Regions from separate parts of the Paenibacillus sp. J22FR21 genome, predicted to be linked through region 2. Evidence: riboswitches for the same ligand, from Rfam matches in the RefSeq annotation. Region 2 holds a riboswitch; each other region holds the start of a gene.
The links. A riboswitch is a leader RNA that binds a small molecule or an ion and turns the genes downstream of it on or off. The one in region 2 is predicted to bind cobalamin.

Region 1 (4,225 bases), on a different contig from region 2:
CGCTCACATTCTCAAGAATTGAACCACTCGAGATCAAGGATTGAACGCGACTTACCAGTACGGAATCCGACTTATTCTTGGAGGTTAACAGTTCTATAGAAGAACCATCACCGTTAACGAGTTGCGTGCCTTGCGCTATGCTGAACGTTAGATTCCCCTTCTTCGCCTCTATGGCGGGGAGAGCGGTGGCAAGCGGCAAGTGCAACATCAACAACGACGGATTCTGTTCCGGAATCGTGATGGCAATTTGCTTCCTCGAATCCGAATCGGCAATGCCGATTATATACGGGCGATCATCCGAAGGAATCGTAATCGTTGGCTGATCTTCATTTGGTAGCTGCAGCTCAATCGGCGGTATACCGCTTCTCACTTCCAGCGGCATGGACTTATGTACGACATCAGGCCCGCTCTTAGGGACGTATTTAGATACGGAAACGGTGTAACTTCCAGCAGTCAACCCGTCAAATCGCGCCGTACCTTGCACATTAGTCGTCTGCGTGGAAATCGTTTCACCCTCGTGGACGACATCGACTTTCACGCCTTCTGCTGGAGCTGAAACCAGTTTAAAGGTGCTCCAATCCATAGTCATCTTATTGACTACGATGTCGAATGCACGATCTTCATTCAGCGATGTACCTGATTCTGGCAACATCTTAATGGTGTCTATCATCTCAGTGTTATCAGTTTTGTAATAAAATACAAGTTTATCCGCTGGCTTCAATGGAATCTCATCCATAGCTCCATCCGATGAAGTCAACCATTTGTTGCCTCTTTGGATTGAAAAACTCCAGCTTCCATAATCATCATCATAATGATTGTATGCAATATCGTTAATGGCAACAAACACCATGCCCCACATTGAAGTGATTCCCAGCTGAATGCTGCCAGTGGTTGACACCGACTTTAAAGCTTCCAAAGGCGTTGCTGCATTTACCGTTCCTTCGAAGAAGGCTTGATTAGGTTCCGGTCCTTCGACTCGGATCTTTACAGGTGCAGCCGGAATTAGCTCGAGTCCGGGCAATGTGCCGCTAAAGTCATATAGCCGCTCACCATGACCTTCCAAGAATAGCTTGTAAGCATCAAGTGCTTGAAGTGCTTGCTCCGTAGCCATGCCATTCGACATTGGCCAATCCATCGTATGAGTGAATGTACCGTCTTCCATTCGGAATTGCATGAGCTTGTCGATCAGTGTAATTCCGTTCTTGGTATAATCCGGACCGGTTGGGTCGACACCGTAAGCAGTTAAACCGATAATCGCCTGCGATACACTTTCGCTGGAATCGACGGTACTCCCCCAAGACGTAATGATGTAACCGCCATTCGGCGATTGTTTTACGGAAAGCCATTGTGTTAAATCTGAAATCAAATCCATACTCTTAACCGTTGCATTGTCAGCGTAAGGCGTAAGAGCGATTAACGACATGGCCGTAAGATCCGGGTCGCTATCGTTGCCAACGCCGAGCGAGTATCCCCCGTCTTCGTTTTGGCGGGAGGCTATTTCGTCAATAAGAGTTTCTCTAGTCCATTTCGCGTCAGCCGGAACCTCATAGTGGCCTGAATCCATTGCAATCAATGCAAATATAGGGCCATTGATACCTTGGCTAATCATGTAGTCGCTTGTATAAAGCTTCTCGATCAAATTAAAGCCGGCGATATTCGTTGCATCTTGACCTGCAGCCGATAGAGCCATAATCGTACGTTCTAACTCGGTAACGCGATCGAATTCACCGCCGCTATACTTAACGCGGTTAACTAATGATTGTACATAGGTATCGGGTATCTTCTTACCCGCCTTTGTCAGTCCGATTGCCCCCCAATCGGAGCCAACTCCTGATGAGCTTTTCTGGAAGTAACTCGATGCAGCTTCGATTGTAGCTTCGAGATCGAAAGCCGCCTCAGCGCGAACGGTCTTCACCGGACCGAATCCGGCAGTGATCGACAATAACAACATAATGGATGAAACGATAATAGCTAATGATTGGAGTGCCTTTGAACGCATAGTCTTGCCTTCTCTCTAAGTATATTGTTGCATTCTATATCAACCATAACAAAAAATGCCCCTGATTCATGAAAGAATCAAGGGCTGCCCGCGTCGTCAACTACTAGGAAAGACAACAAAAAAAGCACCGCCTCCATCATCCGTAGAGTGTGTGAAATCCAATCAAGGCAGGTCTCCTGGCTATGCGTCAATGCCTCTCTATACCTTCCCAGCCTGACGGCCAGTGGCAATTCCCAGATCAGCTCTTCATTTACAGTGGCGGGACCGCGCCGGATTTTCACCGGTCTTCCCTATTAAGCAGCGCTTATGGACTAAGCGTGCGCCTTGACTAGTTCTATTCAATTGCTATTCATAATATAGAATGTTGCTGCTTTTGTCTATGATATTAGCGACTCGCCTTCTAAACCCATAGTAAAAAGCTATACCTTGACATAGTATTTTTGTGTTTTCCGATAGCAAGCTCTCCGCACTATAATAAGCTCAACACAAAGCGTAGGGAGAGATTGACATTGAAAACATCACTTATTGGCTATCCTAGAGTAGGATCATTACGAGAGCTGAAATTTGCTTCCGAGAAATATTTCAAAGGAGACATTACGATCGACGAGCTCCATCAGACCGGTGTGGACCTTCGAGCCAACCACTGGAGAAGACAGCAAGAGAATGGGATTGATTTTATACCTTCCAACGATTTCTCATTCTATGACGGCCTGCTTGATACGGCATGCTTGTTCAATATCATTCCGGAGCGCTATCAATCGCTGGGTCTTAGCCCGCTGGAAACGTATTTTGCTATGGCAAGGGGTTACCAAGGCGAGCAAGGCGACGTGAAAGCGCTGGCCATGAAAAAATGGTTCAACACGAACTACCACTATATGGTTCCTATCATTGACGATTCCACTGCGATTCAATTGGCCGGCACGAAGCTGTTCGATGAGTTCTTGGAGGCTAAACGGCTTCATATCCCAACGAAACCGGTATTAATCGGTGCTTTCACGCTGCTCAAGCTTGCCAAATATACCGGCGTCAAGCAAGCGGGCGACTTCATACAAGAAACAGCCGCGGCCTATGCGAACGTCCTACGGCAACTAAACGAACTTGGCGCCGAGTGGATTCAGATTGACGAGCCGGCACTGGTAACAGACCTAACCGGGGAGGATCTAGCCCTCTTCTCGAAGTTGTATGACCAAATTCTAGCTGCGAAAGGCAACGTCAAGGTTCTGATTCAAACCTACTTCGGTGATATTCGTGACTGTTATCAAGCCCTTCAAGCCCTCCCCTTCGATGGCATCGGAATTGACTTTGTTGAAGGCAAACAATCTCTGGAGCTCGTGCGCCAGAATGGATTCTCGGCTGATAAAGTCCTGTTCGCCGGTGTCGTAAACGGGAAGAATATTTGGAGGAACAACTATAAACACACACTTGCAACCGTGCAAGAGTTGAAAGGACTCGCGAAGCAGCTGGTGCTTAGCTCCTCTTGTTCGCTGCTGCACGTACCATACTCCTTGCAGAACGAAACAAAGCTGTCTGACCATCATAAACACTATTTCGCATTCGCTGAAGAGAAGCTTCGTGAATTTGCTGACCTTAAAGCGATTTTGGCGCATGCGAATCCATATGCAGCCGACCTTTACCTACAGAACGAAGAGCTCTTCAATGGCACTCGTTTCGCAGGTAACGAAGCTGTACAAACCAGAACGTCAGCGTTAACGGACGCTGACTTCACGAGACTGCCTGCTTTCGCCGAACGTGAAGCGATTCAGAATGACAAGTTCAAGCTGCCTCCGCTTCCTACGACTACCATCGGATCGTTCCCGCAGACAGCTGAAGTCAGAGCGAACCGCTTCTCTTTCAAGAAAGGCGCCATTACCGAAGAACAATACAAACAGTTCAATTTCGATAAGATTGCGGAATGTATTGCACTTCAAGAAGAGATTGGCTTGGACGTTCTGGTCCATGGCGAATATGAGCGTAACGATATGGTGGAATACTTCGGTGAGTGTTTAGACGGATTTATTTTCACAGAGAACGCTTGGGTTCAATCCTATGGTACAAGATGCGTCAAACCGCCAATCGTATGGGGAGATATCAGCCGTTCCAGACCGATGACTGTCGAGTATTCGGCGTATGCCAAGAGCTTAACGAGCAAACCGGTAAAAGGAATGTTGACCGGTCCGGTTACCATTCTCAACTGGTCCTTCCCTCGCGAAGATATTAGCTTGAAGG
Region 2 (4,225 bases):
CATGGCATGCAAGAGGTCAGGGGTTCGATCCCCCTAGGCTCCACCAATAAATAACCGTCAGAACCCTTTATAATTAAGGGTTTTTTGTTGTTTCAAATGTATTAAAAGAAGCCTAGGGACGAGCTGGTGCCTAATTGAATTAAAAAAACTGCATCCCCCGGTTAAAGGAGATACAGTTTAGCTTTGTTTATTCAGTCCGTCAAAGGATTGCGATTGCTAAGAAGACCATTTTTCGCAGGTGAGCTGCCTCTCCGCTTGATGTCTCTCATTTCTTTATAATGCGCTCTAGAGACGGGTGCACGGAGGGCGTCTTTTCCAACGGGCTCTTTCTCGAAAAAGACTTGATGCGTATCTTCGTCGTAAAACTCAATTTTGTCTTTTTGAGCCATGAAACAACGGTCGATTTTCACAAAACCCTGCAAACTAAAAAACTTTTCCTGTTCCTCCGGACTTTTTATGTAGTAATAGGTTCCTTCATGCGTCTGGAGATACTTTTCGCCATTTAGACTGCCCACAAATCGGACATCGTTTAGGTCTATTTCGACAATATCGAAACTCCCGTCTTTGCGACGATTAACTACATGATATGGGCGATGCATGTTTCAACATCCCTCCGATGTACTACTTTCTAAGTTCCGCAGGGATTTCAGGTTTATTGATGAATGCGTAAGAACCCACGAGAACGAATACCGATGCCACCCCAATTACAATAGCAGCCACACCACGATATGCTAGTTTTTTCATCTTTTGTTTCACCCCCTTTCCTTAAAAGGCAATAACAACGCTTGTACCATAAAAGCGACTGCAAGGAGGTCAGAAACAAATAGGAAGTTAGTCGCAACGAGCGCTGCGGATAGAATTTTTAACAATGGATAATATTTTGGGGAAAGCCGGGCGTACTTGTCATAGTTCGCCGGCGCGAAGATTAGCACACTTAGCAGCGCAACTGCCGTGAGGATGTAAGTCCAATAATCTGACAGGAAAATATGCGGCATTACTGACATAGCAAGTGTAGAGACAAAAATACATAGCCAACCAGACTTTAAGTGGTAACCGCCTGTTAATAGGCGAATAGTCGCGAATACTATTAATAATAATCCAGTTCTTCCAATTTCGCCAGTAAAAAGTCCTATTAGCAAAGAAAATGCGGTAATAGACACAGTGTTCCAAATAATGCTCAATGAGTAGACGATAACGTCGACTGATGGCGTATTAGCTACGCCATTTGCCTTCATGCGTACATTTAGGTCAGTGGCTATTTTACGCAGCATCTTCTGTATCCTTTCTAAGTGTAAAGTATAGGAATAAAGGAAGAGTTAGTACAAAGACAATACTCGCGGCAATCACGTATTCATCATAATTATTACGGAATACAACTGCCAAGATGGCTGCTAATACGATTGCGAATGCTATTATCGCTAATAGAATTGCATTAGTGCCTCTAATTTCGACATATACTCGCCGTGAAGTTGGAACAAAGTCGAATCCCCAGTTCTTTATGTATACGGTCCTGGCAATCGCTATGTTGGCTAAACAAGTGATAATTTGTACAGCTGTCGCAGTAGCATGATTGCTGGTTATCGTTGAGAATGAAGTATCACTAACCTGACTTGCTACTAGAATAATTAAGCCCTGCACTGTAAATAAAGCGGCTATTCCCGCAAAATTCATGATAATGGAATGGAAAATAGGAACTCGGAACAAAATCCAAAGAACCAGTATAAAGAGGACAAACTGTATATAAGAAGATAAATCACCAACAGCAGGATCTAAGCGCGAGAAGTAAGAAGCTTGGCTCATTAACAAGGAAACTAATAATACGTTCATTATCAATCTTCTGTCCAATCCAAACCTAAACAATGTGAACAAGAATAGCAGCGTGCCAATATACTCGAATGTAGACCCAACAATGAAAAGAAAATAATTCATGCCCCGCCCGCTCCCTTTATTTATCTTCGTCTTTCCTGCGGCGATCATCGGATTCATCTCTAAACTCTATAATTACATCTTCAATCCAAAGCGGTCCGCTCTTAATGACAAGGACCGGATCAGGAAATCCCTTCGTTTTCCTCTTATGATGCATATTGCGTCGATCGATCCCCAGTATCTCTGATACCTCCGCACTGCCGACAAGTTTTGGGTAACTTGGGCCAGTTGCGACTTGTTGTCTTAAATTCAATACTTCATCAACTAAGGATAGAATGCATTCCCCGACTTCTCCTCTCGCTTCATGCGCCAACTCGGTGCATTTCGTGATCGAGAACTTCAAATGATCACCCGCCTAACATAATATGACTTATATCCTGATTATACGACAAAAACGTATATACGCAATATACATAATCATTTATTGATAGAATACATTGAATAATAGACAAACGCAGTAGGTCACTATATGATCATTGTAATTGAATAACCACAGCAAGGTGCGTGTTTAGCCATCTAAACATCGCTTAAAAGGGAAGTCCGGTGCAAATCCGGCGCGGTCCCGCCACTGTTAATGACGAGCAACTCCATGAAAGCCACTGGTAGAAATACCGGGAAGGTATGGAGAAGTGTTGACTCAAAGCCAGGAGACCTGCCTTGACGTGTACGTGTGTTCACAGACTCTACGGATGATGGAGGCGGTGCTTATTTTTGTTGTCATTCATTTGACTGCGGACAGTGCCAGCCTTTGATTCTATATGAATCGAAGGCTATTTTTATTGAAAAGGATATGAATTGCTTACTATTGAGGAGTGAAATTGTGCGAAGTAGGAAGGGGAAATTATGAACAGAAGCAGTAAATTATTATCCGCCATTGTTATCTTATGCTTGATGGTTGGTCAACTGAGTATTACACCTGTGTACGGTTCACCGGCCAAAGATGTGGACAATGCCATTCAGGATACAGCGGCTTACTTGTTGGCGGCGGTACAAGAACCTCAAGTTGGCTCCGTTGGTGGAGAATGGGCTGTCATTGGTTTGGCTCGTTCCGGATATCCAGTCCCTCAACGTTATTTCGACGACTATTATAAGACGGTTGAGAGCTACGTGATTTCGCTGAAAGGCGATCTTCATGATAAGAAGTATACCGAATATTCCAGAGTCATCCTGGCTCTAACCGCCATCGGAGCGGATCCGACCCATGTAGGTGGCTACAATCTGCTGACACCGCTCGGTGATTTCGATAAAACCATTTGGCAGGGGATAAACGGACCGATCTTCGCGCTAATCGCCTTAGACAGCAAGAATTATGCGATTCCATTCAATAGCACGGCCAAGACGAAGGCAACAAGAGAGTTGTACGTCGACGAAATCTTGTCTCGGCAGCTGAAGGATGGCGGATTTGCACTTTCCGGTACGGAGGCAGATCCAGATATTACGGGCATGGCATTGCAGGCACTTGCGAAATATCAGGATAAGAAAAGCGTAAAAGCTGCAACAGATAAAGCGCTCGAGCGGTTATCGAACATTCAGGATAATAAAGGCGGCTACTCCAGCTGGGGAGTCAAAAATTCCGAAAGCACGGTTCAGGTGTTGATGGCGCTATGTGAGCTTGGCATCTCCATCGATGACAGTCGATTCGTCAAAAATGGCAACACCGTTGTCGATGATCTCCTTGGCTATTATGCGGAGGGAAAAGGATTTCAACATGCGATCGATAACAGTGGAGTAAACGGAATGTCTACAGAGCAGGCGATGTACGGACTTGTGAACGTGCAACGTAGATCGGCAAACAAGAATAGTCTTTACAGAATGTCGGACGTAACAAGGAAGACGCCTTCCACTTCAAACGAAGAGGTGGGCTTACCGAATAAACATGAGGACATTAAAGTAATGCCTGTGCTCGAAGCGGGCAAGACGTTCTCGGATATTGCCAATCATCTGAATAGAAAGGCCATTGAAGAGCTTGCTTCACGTGGGATCATTAACGGCATGACTGCAGACACCTTTGCTCCGAATCGGACAATGACACGGGCAGAATTCGCTGCGATAGTGACCAAAGGTCTTGGGCTCCTACCAAAGGCAACTTCCATATTTGCAGATGTTCCCAAAGGCGGCTGGTATGCAGGTTACGTAGGTACTGCTTTCAGATATGGGATCGTGACAGGCACATCGAAGACAACCTTCTCACCTAGCGTGACGATTACGAAGCAAGAAGCTGCTGTTATGATCGCGAGCGCAGCCAAGCTATGCGGCATGGATACCAATCTCAGCGTTGCAGAAACAAGAGATATGCTGG
Region 3 (4,225 bases), on a different contig from region 2:
TCAACCACATCGCCGCTGCCGGAAGTTTCCTCTCCCAGCCAGTTCTGATATGGAAAACGCCCCATTGTAACAACCTCGCGCACGGTAAAACCAACCGAAGGCAATCCGCCTTGCTGCAGCACGGCAACCCATTTGGCCAAATCCTTGCGTTTATACGCACTAACAGCCCGATCCCTTAACAGCACTTCGCCTGAAGTCGGCAGCTCCATGCCTGTCAGCAGCTGGAGCAGCGTAGATTTACCGACGCCGTTCGGACCGATAATGCCATACATACGACCTTCTTGCATTGAGAAACTAATCTCGCGCAGAATTTGCTTATCCCCAATTATTTTGGATAATCGCCTTGCTTCGATCATGTTTGCGACCCTCCCTGCAGTACCTTACGCCGATAGAGCAAATAGGCAAAGAACGGTGCACCGATAAGCGCCGTCACCACGCCAAGCGAGATTTCCTTTGGGCTTAGTGCAGTTCGAGCGAGCGTATCCGCCCATAAGAGATAAATAGCACCGCCTACCGCAGACAGCGGAATAATGAAACGATAGTCCGGGCCGACCAGCAACCGAAGGAGATGAGGCACTACCAGCCCTACGAAACCGACTACACCCGCAATAGATACCGCAACCGCGGTCAAAAATGTAGAAACGATCAGAACGATCAGCTTCGTGCGCTCGACGTTCACGCCTAAATGCGCGGCATGTCGTTCGCCCAGCACGAACAAATTGAGATGCTGTCCATAGCGGATCATGACCGGCAATCCCACGATAAGAAACGGCAAGATCAGCCGGACGTGCTCCCAGCTGCGAGCACTTAGACTGCCCATTAGCCAGAATAAGGCTTCGTTGATAACGCCTTGCGACATCGACACCATGAACGTCACGAAAGCGCCGAGAAAGGCTTGAACGATTACACCGGACAAGATTAACGTCTCGACATTAATCGCTCCTCTTGCTCGGGAGAGTGCAAACACAATAAAGAGGGTAACGATCCCTGTAGTAAAAGCGACGAGCGGAACCGTCCATAAGCCGATTACCTTCTGGTAGCCGAATACAATCATGAATGCCGCGCCTACCGAGCACCCCGTTGCGACACCCAGTGTGAACGGATCAGCAAGCGGATTACGCAACACACCTTGAAATCCGGAGCCGGCAATTGCCAAACAAGCGCCGATAAGCATTGCTAATACGACTCTTGATAATCTTAGCTGTGTCACGATTGCGATATCGCTGGCATCATAGAGACCGCTCGGGTCCTCCATCCACGGCAACTGATGAATCAATATTCCCCAAACGCGCAGTAGCGGCAATCCGGATGAGCCAATCGACAAACTGACGACGACAGATACAGCAAGAAGGAGCATCGCTGCTCCTCCATAAACAACAAGCTTTGTTCTCATCTTACTTGAACAGATCCGGATGCAGCTTCTTCGCTACCTCCAGCAGCCCATCGGCAAGTCGAGGTCCGACCCGGGTCAACGGATCCTGATCCACTTCAAACACCTGCTTATTCTTAACCGCATTAATTGTTGCCCAGCCAGGTCTTGTTTCTATCCCGGTTAGGATAGGATTGGTCTCACCTTCAGCGAGAGTCATGGACGCATAAATGATCTGATCCGGATTCGATTTCACGACCGACTCGGGGTCAATCTCGTACCAGCCCTGCTCGCTGGCGACGTTAACGCCTCCGGCGAGTGTAATGAGCTCATCCAAGAACTCTCCTTTTCCGACTGTCCAGCCCGGTGCGAACTCCAGATACACATTCCGTTTCGGCGCATCTTTAACGGTGTTAATAACCTGTTCTCTAACTTGCTCCATATGAGCCGTAACTGCTGCAGCTTGCTCATTCTTATCCAAAATTTCACCGATCTGCTTCACCTTCGCTATGACAGCATCGTACGTCTTCGGATCTGTAGCAAACACCGGGATTTGGAGCGAGCGAAGCTTATCGACAACGGCACTCCCCATGGTATAGGAGGCGAGCACAAGGTCAGGTTTCAGCGAAACGATTTTCTCAATATCGGCGTCCATATCGCCGATCTTCGTCACACTCTCCGCTTCCTTGGGATAGTTAGAGTAATTGTCTACCCCAACCAGAGAAGCCCCGGCATCTATGGCATAGACGACCTCAGTCTCACTGGGCAGCAATGAAACAATGCGCGCAGGCGCAGACTGGAATGTGAGCTCAGTTCCCGTCACATCCTTCAACGTCAGCGGGTATACGGAATGTTGTTGCTGTGCGGAGTTATTCGCAGCAGCTTGCTCGGTTGCATTGGCCGCATTGCCAGCGCTGCCCGCATTACCCGCATTCTCAGCAGCTTGATTGGCGTTATTCTTACCTGAGCCACAAGCAGCTGTAATCAGCAGCACTGCAGCCATAGTTACGAGTAATACAAGTTTAGTTAATGGCATTAATTTAGATTTCATTTGAATCATTCTCTCCCCATTCTATAATTGCGTACAACAAAAAAAAGCATTTCCGACTTCGAGCGTCAGAAATGCTTACGTTCCGTAGAACATCAGCGGGCAATAAACGGTTGCCCATCTCCAACACCTCCCTAAGTCCTCGTAGGTAGCGTTCATACTGAACAGGCAGGTATCCTGACTCGAAGCTTCTGTCATCAACGTCTTCCCAAACGATCCCATCGTTCAGTGACTTATCATTGATGCGTTGTCGATTGGAGATGGGCGAGCATGCCTTCCCTTCCAGAATCGACGCTTCTTACAGTGGCGGGTCCGTGCCGGTATTGCACCGGTCTTCCCATTTAAGCTAAGCTTGCGCGTTTCAACGGACTGAAACGAACGCATACGCTTAGCACCTGTTCGTAAACTATGAAATTGTGCTTGAGTAACTATACCATCACCTTTTTAGGATGTCTACAATTGGCTTTCACTTCCGAAGAAATCGGTTCATTTGGCCGTTTAAACGCAGCGCATTAAATACGACAGACACCGAACTGAGCGCCATAGCTGTTCCGGCCATCCACGGCTCTATGCCGCCTACTGCCGCAAACGGGATCACAATAGAATTATAGAGCAGCGCAAAACCAAGATTTTGCCGGATATTCCGGACTGTCATTCTGCTGATTTGAAAAGCCTCATAGATACCGGTCAGCCGCGAGCGAAGCAGCGTCATATGCCCGGCATCAAGCGCTGCCTCCGTACCGCCGCCCATCGCGATGCCGACATCTGCGGCAGCAAGTGCGGGAGCATCATTCCAGCCGTCACCGGCCATTGCAATGACTCTTCCTTCCCCTTGCAGCTGGCGAATGAGCTCTGCCTTGTGCTCCGGCAGCATGGACGCATGTACATCATCCTGTGCGATTCCCGTGATCCGGGCCACGTTCATTGCTGATGATGAATGATCGCCGGTTGCAAGTAAGACGCGAACGCCTTCGGCTGCCATCGCCGAGACTGCATCCGTCGAGGAGCGTTTTACTTGATCGGTGAAGGCAAACGCACCGGCGCATTCCCCGTCTATCGCGGCATAGATGACCGTCTCCCCGAGTTCTTCTTTCCGATTGACGAAGCTCAGCAGCACTCGATTCATCTTCCAGTCCCGCTCAGCGGCAAAACCGGCATTGCCAATTTCGACGCGCTTGCCTTCAACGACTGCTTCAATCCCCTTGCCCGGATATGCTTGATAAGCCGTTGATTCCGGGATCACTAGCCCAGACCGTTTACCGGCAGCCTTAATCGCTGCTGCGAATGGATGCTGAGAATTTGCCTCAGCAGACGCCGCTAGACGCAGCAGCGCGCTTGGCGAGCCGGACAATGCGGACACTTCCGTTAACGCAGGCTTGCCTTCTGTTAACGTACCTGTCTTATCCAACACAATCGTATCCAATTGAGCCAGACGCTCCAGCGCGCCTGCTTCCTTCATCACGATGCCGCGGCGGGCAAGCTTACCGGTAGCCAATACGAGCGATATCGGCGCTGCCAAACCAAGCGCGCACGGACATGCTGCCAGAAGCACAGCAAGCGCATGAAGCGAAGCCTTCCCCCAGTCGCCCGGATCCAGCCAAATCAGCCAAAGAAGCAAGGTAGCCAAAGAAAGCAGCATCATAATCGGTACAAAAATAGCCGATAACCGATCCACTCTTCGCCCGATCGAAGACTTCGTCGCCTGCGCTTGGCGCGTCAATGCCGCAATTCGGCTTAACATCGTATCCGGCCCTGTCGCCGTTACCCGAATTCGCAGCTCTTGTCCGCGAACGATAGTACCGGCGTAC

Region 1: linked by a shared signal. The riboswitch ahead of AC0YNS_RS04955 (S-layer homology domain-containing protein) and the one ahead of AC0YNS_RS15030 (S-layer homology domain-containing protein) in region 2 are both predicted to bind cobalamin.
Region 3: linked by a shared signal. The riboswitch ahead of AC0YNS_RS03375 (ABC transporter substrate-binding protein) and the one ahead of AC0YNS_RS15030 (S-layer homology domain-containing protein) in region 2 are both predicted to bind cobalamin.

What each region holds. Positions count from the first base shown of each region.
Region 1 is NZ_JBWDNJ010000001.1:994,665-998,889, reverse strand. It holds gene AC0YNS_RS04955 (S-layer homology domain-containing protein) at 1-1,999, opposite strand, end outside; cobalamin riboswitch at 2,149-2,341, opposite strand; gene metE (5-methyltetrahydropteroyltriglutamate--homocysteine S-methyltransferase) at 2,509-4,225, shown strand, end outside.
Region 2 is NZ_JBWDNJ010000003.1:995,190-999,414, forward strand. It holds tRNA gene AC0YNS_RS15000 (tRNA-Ala) at 1-46, shown strand, start outside; gene AC0YNS_RS15005 (LytTR family transcriptional regulator DNA-binding domain-containing protein) at 192-599, opposite strand; gene AC0YNS_RS15010 (hypothetical protein) at 622-744, opposite strand; gene AC0YNS_RS15015 (accessory gene regulator B family protein) at 753-1,271, opposite strand; gene AC0YNS_RS15020 (hypothetical protein) at 1,261-1,827, opposite strand; gene AC0YNS_RS15025 (hypothetical protein) at 1,946-2,269, opposite strand; cobalamin riboswitch at 2,408-2,600, shown strand; gene AC0YNS_RS15030 (S-layer homology domain-containing protein) at 2,770-4,225, shown strand, end outside.
Region 3 is NZ_JBWDNJ010000001.1:664,546-668,770, reverse strand. It holds gene AC0YNS_RS03385 (ABC transporter ATP-binding protein) at 1-356, opposite strand, end outside; gene AC0YNS_RS03380 (FecCD family ABC transporter permease) at 353-1,393, opposite strand; gene AC0YNS_RS03375 (ABC transporter substrate-binding protein) at 1,395-2,420, opposite strand; cobalamin riboswitch at 2,579-2,818, opposite strand; gene AC0YNS_RS03370 (heavy metal translocating P-type ATPase) at 2,884-4,225, opposite strand, start outside.